Regions from separate parts of the Exiguobacterium sp. s143 genome, predicted to be linked through region 2. Evidence: riboswitches for the same ligand, from Rfam matches in the RefSeq annotation. Region 2 holds a riboswitch; each other region holds the start of a gene.
What was found. A riboswitch is a leader RNA that binds a small molecule or an ion and turns the genes downstream of it on or off. The one in region 2 is predicted to bind S-adenosylmethionine.
Positions count from the first base shown of each region.

Region 1: linked by a shared signal. The riboswitch ahead of KNQ03_RS13050 (Na+/H+ antiporter NhaC family protein) and the one ahead of KNQ03_RS05975 (methionine ABC transporter ATP-binding protein) in region 2 are both predicted to bind S-adenosylmethionine.
Region 3: linked by a shared signal. The riboswitch ahead of KNQ03_RS06960 (methionine ABC transporter ATP-binding protein) and the one ahead of KNQ03_RS05975 (methionine ABC transporter ATP-binding protein) in region 2 are both predicted to bind S-adenosylmethionine.

Region 1 is NZ_JACSMX010000004.1:14,387-17,639, reverse strand. Features, by position in the region: gene KNQ03_RS13050 (Na+/H+ antiporter NhaC family protein) at 6-1,316, opposite strand; SAM riboswitch class I at 1,398-1,502, opposite strand; gene KNQ03_RS13045 (metal ABC transporter solute-binding protein, Zn/Mn family) at 1,572-2,585, opposite strand; gene KNQ03_RS13040 (alpha/beta hydrolase) at 2,755-3,253, shown strand, end outside.
Region 2 is NZ_JACSMX010000001.1:1,116,572-1,119,824, forward strand. Features, by position in the region: gene KNQ03_RS05965 (MetQ/NlpA family ABC transporter substrate-binding protein) at 1-161, opposite strand, end outside; gene KNQ03_RS05970 (methionine ABC transporter permease) at 194-859, opposite strand; gene KNQ03_RS05975 (methionine ABC transporter ATP-binding protein) at 856-1,878, opposite strand; SAM riboswitch class I at 1,957-2,061, opposite strand; gene KNQ03_RS05980 (bifunctional cystathionine gamma-lyase/homocysteine desulfhydrase) at 2,119-3,253, opposite strand, start outside.
Region 3 is NZ_JACSMX010000001.1:1,313,704-1,316,956, forward strand. Features, by position in the region: gene KNQ03_RS06955 (aminotransferase class I/II-fold pyridoxal phosphate-dependent enzyme) at 1-896, shown strand, start outside; SAM riboswitch class I at 959-1,064, shown strand; gene KNQ03_RS06960 (methionine ABC transporter ATP-binding protein) at 1,149-2,162, shown strand; gene KNQ03_RS06965 (methionine ABC transporter permease) at 2,152-2,817, shown strand; gene KNQ03_RS06970 (MetQ/NlpA family ABC transporter substrate-binding protein) at 2,845-3,253, shown strand, end outside.

The sequences.
Region 1 (3,253 bases), on a different contig from region 2:
TATGGTTACGAAGAAATTTTTTCTTGCTTCGTCGCTGTCTTCTTCATGCGTGGTAAGCCGAAGAAGATGGCAATTGATCCACAGACGAAGAGCAGGAACGGATAGAACAGATACGGAATCAGTTCCGGTGAAGCCGTTTTCGTCAATTCTGCTGCGATCAATAGTTGTGCTCCATACGGAATGATGCCTTGAATACCACAAGAGAAGATATCAAGGATACTCGCCGATTTTTTTCGATCGACTTCATACGTATCGGCGATTTCAGCTGCCAGTGGTCCAGCGACGAGAATCGAGATCGTATTGTTTGCAGTCGCGAGATTCGTTGCGCTAACGAGTGCTGCCATACTGAATTCGGCACCACGACGCTGTGAAATCTTGCGTGTCAGCGTCTCTTTTAAGAAGGCGATTCCACCGTTGAACGTAATCAAGCTGACGAGACCACCCATGAGGAGCGTCAAAATGGAGATCTCCGCCATGCCCAACATGCCTTCGGACATCGAGAGGACGAATCCACTCAAGCCGAAGCTACCATCAATCATACCGATGATGCCGGTGAGTAACGTACCACCGATGAGGACAAGGATGACATTGACGCCGAAGATCGCAAGGACGATGACAGCGAGATATGGAATCAACTTATAGAATTCGAAGGCCTTTGCTTCGACGACGTCACCAGAACCAGAAACGAATGCGAGTAGGATGACCGTCAAAATAGCAGCCGGTAGAACGATCATGAAGTTCGTCCGGAATTTATCGCGCATGTTCGTTTTTTGGGTCCGGACGGCAGCAATCGTCGTATCCGAGATGAACGACAAGTTATCGCCGAACATCGATCCACCAACGACAGCAGCCGCTGCGATGGCAACGTTGATGCCTGTCGCTTCATGAATACCGAAGGCGATCGGCGCGAGTGCAGCAATCGTTCCAGTCGATGTTCCCATTGCCATCGAGATGAAGGCAGCGATGATGAACAGACCACTCATCAGGAGCGACGGAGGTAGGAACGTCAAAGCGGCATTAACGGTCGCATCGATGGCACCGATTGCTTCTGCTGTTCCAGAAAACGTACCGGCTAGTAAGAAGATGAAGACCATGATCATGATATCGGGATTTCCGGCACCCGTTGCGATTCGTTCAACCGTTTGATTGATCGATCCTTTCGTCGTGATTGCAGCAAAAATCAAAGCGATCAGTGCGGCGATAAGGATCGGAAATTTGTAAAAGTCGTCATAGAAGATCCCGGCTCCGATGAAGAGGACCAGGAATACGACGAGGGGAAGCAGTGCCCATTTGTTAGGCGTGATCGTTTCATTCATTGTTGACACCTCGTTTCTCAAAGATACAAAAAAAGACCCCTTCGCAAGAAAGAAGGAGGTCTTTATGAAATAAAGACGCTCTTCTTATCTCTCAAGCTTTCGCTTGCTGGATTTGGCACAGTACGAATCAAATCGTCCGCTGCCGAAACATCATTGGGCCAGTCCCTCCGTTTCTCGCGATAAAAAGAAGTCATTCAATTGTTGTAAAACACGTTTCTTACCGTACCGCATTGAGTAACGCGTGTCAACTGTACTTTACTGAAGTGCCTTTTTCAATGTTTGGACGTTTTCTTCCATCAACTTGAAATACGAGCTGTTTTGTTGCGCTTTCGTGACCGACTCTAGATTATGAATCGTCACGGATTCAGCTCCGATTTCTTTTTGGATGACACGTGCAACCTTCGGTGAGACTGTCTCTTCGAACGCGACGTATTTCAAATCATGCATCCGTGCTTCTTTCACTAAAGCGGCCAGTTGCTTTTGTGACGGTTCATCGGAAGGAGAAATTCCCGCAATCGGCAGTTGTGTGAAACCATATCGTTCTGCGAGGTAACCATAAGCGGCATGCGTAACGAGAAGTTCTTTTTTCGATCCATCAGCGACGGCTTGTTTAAATTGTTCGTCCAATTCATCAGCTTGCTGATCGAACGCTTTTAAGTTTTTTTCGAACGTTGCTTTGTCTTTTGGAGCTTCTTTTGATAAAGCGCTTGTGATCGAACGTGCCATTGCTTTTGCGTTGACAGGGTCGAGCCAGACGTGTGGATCGTATTTTCCATGGTCATGACCCTCTTCTTCATGCGCATGTTCATCCGTTGCATGATCATCGTGCCCTTCTTCTTCGTGGGCATGTTCGTCTTCTGTATGTCCTTCTTCTTCATGTGCATGAAGTGTAGCATCCGATTCTAGCAAGTTGACGTCCTTACTCGTCTCGACGAAGCGGACATCCGTGCCTTTTAGACTCTCCTGGATTTTTTTCGAATACGGCTCGAGCGTCGTACCGGTTAAGAGGAACAAGTCGCCCTTAGCAATCTCGGTGAGTTGTTTTGACGTCGGCTCGTAAGAGTGGGGGTCTGCTCCAGGTGGGACGATCATCTTGACGTTGACTTGATCCCCTCCGATTTCGCGGGCAATAGCAGCCGTCGCGAACGTTGATGCATAGACTTCTGTCTGGGTTTTATCTGAAGTCGATGAATCGGTATTCGAACCGCAAGCAGCGAGAACACTTGCACTTGCGAAAGCGACTGTTAAAGCAGGAATGATTTTTTTCATTATATGATACCTCCATTATTAAAACGTAATTATTCCGATTTGGACTTTCTCACTATAGCGGAACGCTGGTGAAGCGTCAAGTACGAATACCGAGACGTTCGACTTCTTTTAAAACGGGGTAGAAGGATAATAAAGTGAAGAAACTGGCACGTCTTTTGGAGGTGATCAAGTGAAACGTGAAACTGCATGGCTAATGGGGGGAGCTGCGTTATTGACGACGGCAGCAGCGGGAGCGAGTATCTGGAACAATTATGGTGCATTGCTTCGATGGACCGAACCCGCCTTGCCACTCACAGAAAAACAACTTGCACCGCGGACGCTCATTTATAAACAGGTGGGGGACCGCACCTTACAGCTCGATCTCTATTATCCGCCGGGGGAAGGACCGTTTCCAGTTGCCATCTACGCACACGGCGGTGCATTCGTTCGTGGAGAGCGCGATGACATGTTCTGTTTTAGTCCAATCGTCGACCGTCTGCTTGAACTCGGAGTTGCTGTTTGTAGTATCGATTATCGTTTGTTCGAAGAGGGCAGTTATTTTCCGGATAACCTCGAAGATGTACGGGATGCGTTATGTTTTTTGAACAAAGAAGCGGAGGATCTTCGCATTCTAAGAGGAAGGATGATGGTGTGGGGAGACTCAGCCGGAGCTGCACTCATGCTGACGA
Region 2 (3,253 bases):
TTAACGTGCTCAAGAATCTCAGCGTGCGGTACGTTTGAAGCACCGATGACAAGTGTTTTGTCGTCGCTACCTGATCCTGATGATTTTTCGCCACATGCAGCAAGGCTGATTGCTAAAACGGATACAGCGGCAGTACCTACGAATTTTTTCCAAACTTTCATGAATGATTCCTCCAATATGATTAAGTTTTGAATTAACGTTTATCGATTGCTCGGATCAGCAAGTCACCAATGATTTGGATGACGAAGACGATCGCTAAGATTAAGAGTGTCGCAATGACGATGACATCGTTTTGAGAACGCTGGAATCCTTCGATGAAGGCCATGTCCCCAAGTCCACCTCCGCCGACTACTCCGGCCATTGCCGTATAACCGACAAGTGAGACGAGTGTGACCGTGATACCAGAAACGATGGCAGGCAACGCTTCCGGGATTAAGACTTTATAGATGATTTGGAACTTCGTCGCCCCCATCGATTCAGCTGCCTCGATGACACCTTTATCGACTTCGCGTAACGCGAGTTCAACCATCCGACCGTAAAATGGTGCAGCACCGAAAATCAGTGCCGGTAATGCTGCCGTTGGTCCGAGGAACGAACCGACGATCGCTGTCGTAAATGGAATCAATAAGATCAGTAAGATGATGAACGGAATCGAACGGAAGACGTTGACGATCAAGCTCAACACTGAATAGAACGCCCGATTCTTGAACAATAACTCTTCGTTTGTCGCATACAATAGTAAACCAATGATCAAACCGAGAACGAATGTCGAAACCCCAGCGATTGCCGTCATATAGACGGTACTGCCTGTCGCTTCCCACACCATGTCCCAATCTAGGTTGTCAAAGAATGAAATCATCGGTGATCCACCTCCACTTCAACATCACTGGCTTGAAGCTTCGTGATGACCGCTTGTGTTGCTTCTGTTTCCCCGATCAACTGAATGAACAGTGTACCGAGTGCCCCTTCCTGTGATTGACCGACGTTTCCGCCGATGATGTTGAACAGGACCGGTGAATCCTTCATGACTTCCGCGAGGATCGGGCTTTCCGCTGTCGATCCGACGAACGTCAACTGAACGATTTTTCCGGTTGGGTACCGTTCGCGTAGTTTCGCGAACGTCAACTCGTTTTCCGAAGGCGACGTCAATTGTTTGACGAACTCCTTCGTCATCGCTTGCTTCGGATGACGGAAGACTTCTGCGACCGGTCCTTGCTCGACGATTTTACCGGCTTCCATGACGGCGACCCGGTGACAGATTTTTTGAATGACGTGCATCTCGTGTGTGATCAAGACGATCGTCAGTTTCAGTTTTTCATTGATGTCGACGAGTAACTCAAGGATTGAATCCGTCGTCTTCGGATCGAGTGCACTTGTTGCCTCGTCACATAAGAGAACGTCCGGGTTCGATGCCAGTGCCCGAGCGATACCGACACGTTGTTTTTGACCACCCGATAATTGTGACGGATAGGCTTTTTCGCGTCCGTCCAAACCAACGAGTTGGATCAGTTCCGCGACCCGTTCCTTGCGGTGTGCTTTCGGGAAGCCACCGAGCTCGAGTGGGAACATGATGTTCTCTTCAACCGTCCGTGACCATAGTAAGTTGAAGTGCTGAAAGACCATCGAGACATTCTTGCGGACGCCTCGTAATTCTTTTGGTTTCAGTGATGTCATCTCAACACCATCGATTTGGATCGAACCACTAGTTGGTGCTTCGAGCATATTCAGCAATCGGATCAGGGTCGATTTCCCTGCTCCGGAATAACCGATTATTCCAAAAATTTCACCGCGCTCGATTGTCAGATCGACATTCGCGACGGCTTCGACCGCTCCGCGCTTTGAGCGATAAATCTTTCCTACGTCTTGTAAACGAATCACAACTGTCCCTCCTAAAATAAAAAAAGTGCGCGCGTTTTAGAGCAAACGCGCGCACTTTTCAGTACACAAAACCATTTGCTCTCATCTCCCAGACTTTTGTCTGCTGGAATTAGCACCACTTCGGATTAGATCCGCGGTTGCCGGGTTTCATCGGGCCAGTCCCTCCACCACTCTCGATAAGAGTTTCGGTATTAAGTTTGTAGAATATATTCTGAATATTAGCAGGGGTTATTTTTGTTGTCAAACAGTTTTTTCAGAAACTTTTTCGAGGAACGTGAAAGCACGTGTTAAGTCTTCTTTCAAATCTTCTGCGTCTTCAAGTCCAACTGAAATCCGAACGAGACCGTCTGTGATGCCGAGTTCTGCCCGACGTTCTGCTGGGATTGACGCATGCGTCATCCGTGCCGGCACCGAAATCAGACTCTCGACGGCACCAAGACTCTCAGCGAGTGTGAAGAAGTGTGTCGCCTCGACGAGTTTTTCTGCGTTCGCTGCTGAACCGACATCAAAGCTGATCATCCCACCAAATCCAGTCGCTTGTTTCGCTTGGATGTCGTGACCAGGATGCGATGCAAGTCCTGGGTAGAAGATGTTCGAGACGATGTCTTGCGCTTGTAGGAACGCAACGAGATCATGTGCTGTCTCTTCGATCGCATCCATTCGGATACCGAGTGTACGAAGACCACGGACGAGCAAGAAGCTGTCTTGCGGTCCAAGCACGCCGCCTGTCGAGTTTTGGATGAAGTGCAGCTCTTCGCCGAGCGCATCATCTTTGACGACGACAAGTCCAGCGACGACGTCCGAGTGTCCGCCGATGTATTTCGTCGCACTGTGCAAGACGATATCTGCACCGAGTGCGAGTGGTTGTTGATGATACGGTGTCGCGAACGTGTTGTCGACGACGAGTTTAAGATCGTGACGTTTGGCAATCGTTGCAATCGCTGCGATATCCGTAACTTTCAACAACGGGTTCGTCGGTGTTTCGACGTAGACGATCTTCGTGTTGTCTTGGATCGCTGCTTCCGTCGCCGCAAGGTCCGTCGTATCGACGAATGTCACTTCGATGTTGAACTTCGGTAAGACGCGTTGCATCAAGCGGAACGTACCACCGTAGACGTCATCCGTCATGACGATGTGGTCGCCAGACTCAAGCAAGTGGAAGACGGCATGGATCGCTGCCATCCCAGAACCGAACGCAAAACCACGTGCGCCACCTTCGAGATCCGCAATCAATCGTTCGATGCTCGTCCGTGTTGGGTTCGCTGTCCGTGAATATTCATATCCGTCCTTGAGTTGACCGATTTTATCCTGCTTGTATGTGCTTGTTTGATAGATCGGAGGTGTGACGGCTCCTGTTGCCCGGTCGACACCTGTT
Region 3 (3,253 bases), 200 kb from region 2:
TCGCAATTCTCCTCGGCAGTAAAGCCGGCATCGTCGCCTTACCGCAGACGATCGTCAACCCTGGAGAAGGTGTCATCGTTCCGGATCCAGGATACCCGGATTACCTGTCTGGCGCAGCACTTGCTGGCGCATTCCCGATTACGCTTCCGTTACTTGAGAAAAATAACTTCTTACCGGATTACGACTTACTTGATACGACGGACGTCGAGCGTGCCCGGATGTTGTTCCTCAACTACCCGAGTAATCCGACGGGTGCGACCGCGACGGCAGAAGCCTTCGAACAGACAGTCGCTTTCGCCGATGCCCATGATATCTGTGTCGTCCATGACTTAGCATACGGCGGCATCAGTTTCGATGGTCCGACGCGAAGCTTCCTGCAGACGGAAGGGGCAAAAGACGTCGGGATCGAGCTATTCTCACTCTCAAAACGCTTCAACATGTCCGGCTTCCGGATTGCCTTCGCGATCGGAAATCCGTCCGTCATCTCAAGCATCGAAACATACCAAGAACATCTCTACGTCAGTGCCTTCACACCGATTCAGCATGCGGCGACCGTTGCCCTCACGAGTGACCAAACGTGCGTCCGCGAGTTAAGTAGCTTGTATGAAACGCGACGCGATGCGTTGTTCGCAAAACTCGATGCGATTGGTTGGAGTGGACCACGCCCGGGCGGTTCCTTCTTCGTCTGGCTTCCTGTTCCAGAAGGTTACACGTCCCAAAGCTTCACCGATCACCTGCTTGACGAAGCACACGTCGCCGTGACCCCTGGATCATTCTTCGGCGAATACGGTGAAGGCTACGTCCGGATTAGCTTGATTGCTGACGTCGAACGTCTCGAAGAAGCCGTCGATCGAATCGGAACGCTCAACCTGTTCCGGACACCTGTTGCGGAATAATTCTGAAAAAACATTTGACAGATGGGAATCATTTCCGTTAAAGTAAATCCCAACAGCATAACTACTTATCGAGAGCGACCGAGGGATTAGGCCCAACGACGTCCGGCAACCACCTGTAAGGAACGGTGCCACATCCTACAGAATGATTTTCATTCTGAGAGATAAGTTACGAAATCTTACACTTTCGTCGCTTTTTTCTGGTTGCTCCGCTACTAGGAAAAAGCGACTTTTTTTGTATGAGGAGATGAGCGGATGATTGAATTCAAACACATTACAAAACGGTTCGTTCGAGATCGGACCCCGATTTTTGCATTACGGGATGTCGATTTGACGATCCAAAAAGGAGAAATCTTCGGGATCATCGGTGAGTCCGGTGCCGGTAAGAGTACGTTACTTCGCCTAATCAACGGACTCGAGCATCCGACACAGGGAACCGTCAAGGTCGACGGTGTCTCGCTTGGCGGAATGTCAAAAGCAGATTTGCGTCAACTTCGCTTACGGACAGGAATGATCTTTCAGCATTTCCAATTGATCCAGTCGCGCAACGTCGCGGATAACATCGCTTTTGCGCTCAAGGCTGCTGGAGTCAAACGAGCAGACTTCCCGGAGCGAATTCGCGAACTCGTCTCGCTCGTCGGACTTGAAGGATTTGAGACGAACTTCCCGAGCCAATTAAGCGGTGGGCAGAAACAGCGCGTCGGGATTGCCCGGGCACTCGCGAACGATCCGACCGTCTTGTTATGTGACGAAGCGACATCAGCTCTTGACCCCGTTACGACACTACAGATCCTTGAACTGCTGAAGGATTTGAATGAACGACTCGGATTGACGATCGTCCTCATCACGCATGAGATTGATGTCGTCAAACAGATTTGCCATCGCGTCGCGGTCATGTCGCAAGGTGAAGTCGTTGAAGTCGCCTCAACCTATGACCTGTTCAGTCAAGCCAAGCATCCAGTGACGCAACATTACGTCGATACGGCACTACAAATCGAATTGCCGGAACGCATCTTACAGGCAACTCCAGGCAAGATCATCCGCTTGCAGTTCACGGGCGAGAAGACCGGTGAGAGTACGTTATCAGAAGCAATCCGCCGTTACGATATCTCAGTCAGCATCTTGCACGGCAAGGTCGACTACATTCAAGACGTCGCCTTCGGTGTCCTGATTGTCAGCTTGACGGGATCATCCGACCAAATCGCTCCTGCCCTCGACTGGCTCGCGACGGAACTTCATGCACTCGAGGTGATTCAGGATGTGGCTTGATCGTATTCAAACGATGTTACCTGAGCTCTTGAAGGCACTCGGCGAGACGGCGTGGATGGTAGGAATTTCACTTGCCTTTGCATTGGTCGTCGGGATTCCGCTCGGGATTCTCTTGTTCGTCACCGACCGGGGATTATTTTTTCAAAACCTTGCCGTCCGCCGTGTCCTTGACTTCGTCGTCAACATCGTCCGGTCGCTACCGTTCATCATCTTGCTTGTTGCCCTCATTCCGTTAACGAAGTTCTTACTCGACAATACGATTGGTCCGACGGCAGCATCCGTCAGTCTCAGTGTCGCAGCGATTCCGTTTCTCGCGCGACTCGTTGAGACGTCACTGCGCGAAATTCCGCCTGGTCTAATCGAAGCAGCGGAAGCATGTGGGGCGAAACCATTACGGATCATCGTCAGTGTCCTCTTACCGGAAGCACTCCCTGGCATCATTCAGGGCATCACATTAACGACGATCAGCTTGATAGGCTTCTCAGCGATGGCTGGTATCGTCGGCGGTGGAGGTGTTGGTGACCTCGCGATCCGTTTCGGTTACTATCGCTACGATAATCTCATTATGATCGTGACGATCGTCGTGCTCATCGTCATCGTTCAAAGTATTCAAGCACTTGGCAATCAACTGGCGCGAAAAACAGATAAACGCTAATCATACATACAAAGGGAGAGTGGAATCATGAAAAAACGATATGCCTTTTTAGCAACAGCCTTACTCGGTGCAGGAGTTCTCGCGGGATGTGGAGACAGCAGTGCTGACGAAAAAGACAAGACGATCAAGATTGGTGCGACGAGCGGTCCGTATAGCGACATGGTCAAACAAGCGATCCAGCCGCAACTCGAAAAGAAAGGCTATAAAGTCGAAATCGTCGAGTTCAGCGATTACATCCAACCGAACATCGCCCTCGGTAGCGGGAACATCGACGCCAACTTGTTCCAACACTCGATCTATCTCAAGACGTTCTCTAAAGAAAAGAACCTCGATTTAAAAGGACTCATCACGGTTCCGACAGCACCGATGGGACTATACAGCAAGACAGCGAAGACACTTGACGACGTCAAGACAGGTGCTGAAGTCGCGACGCCGA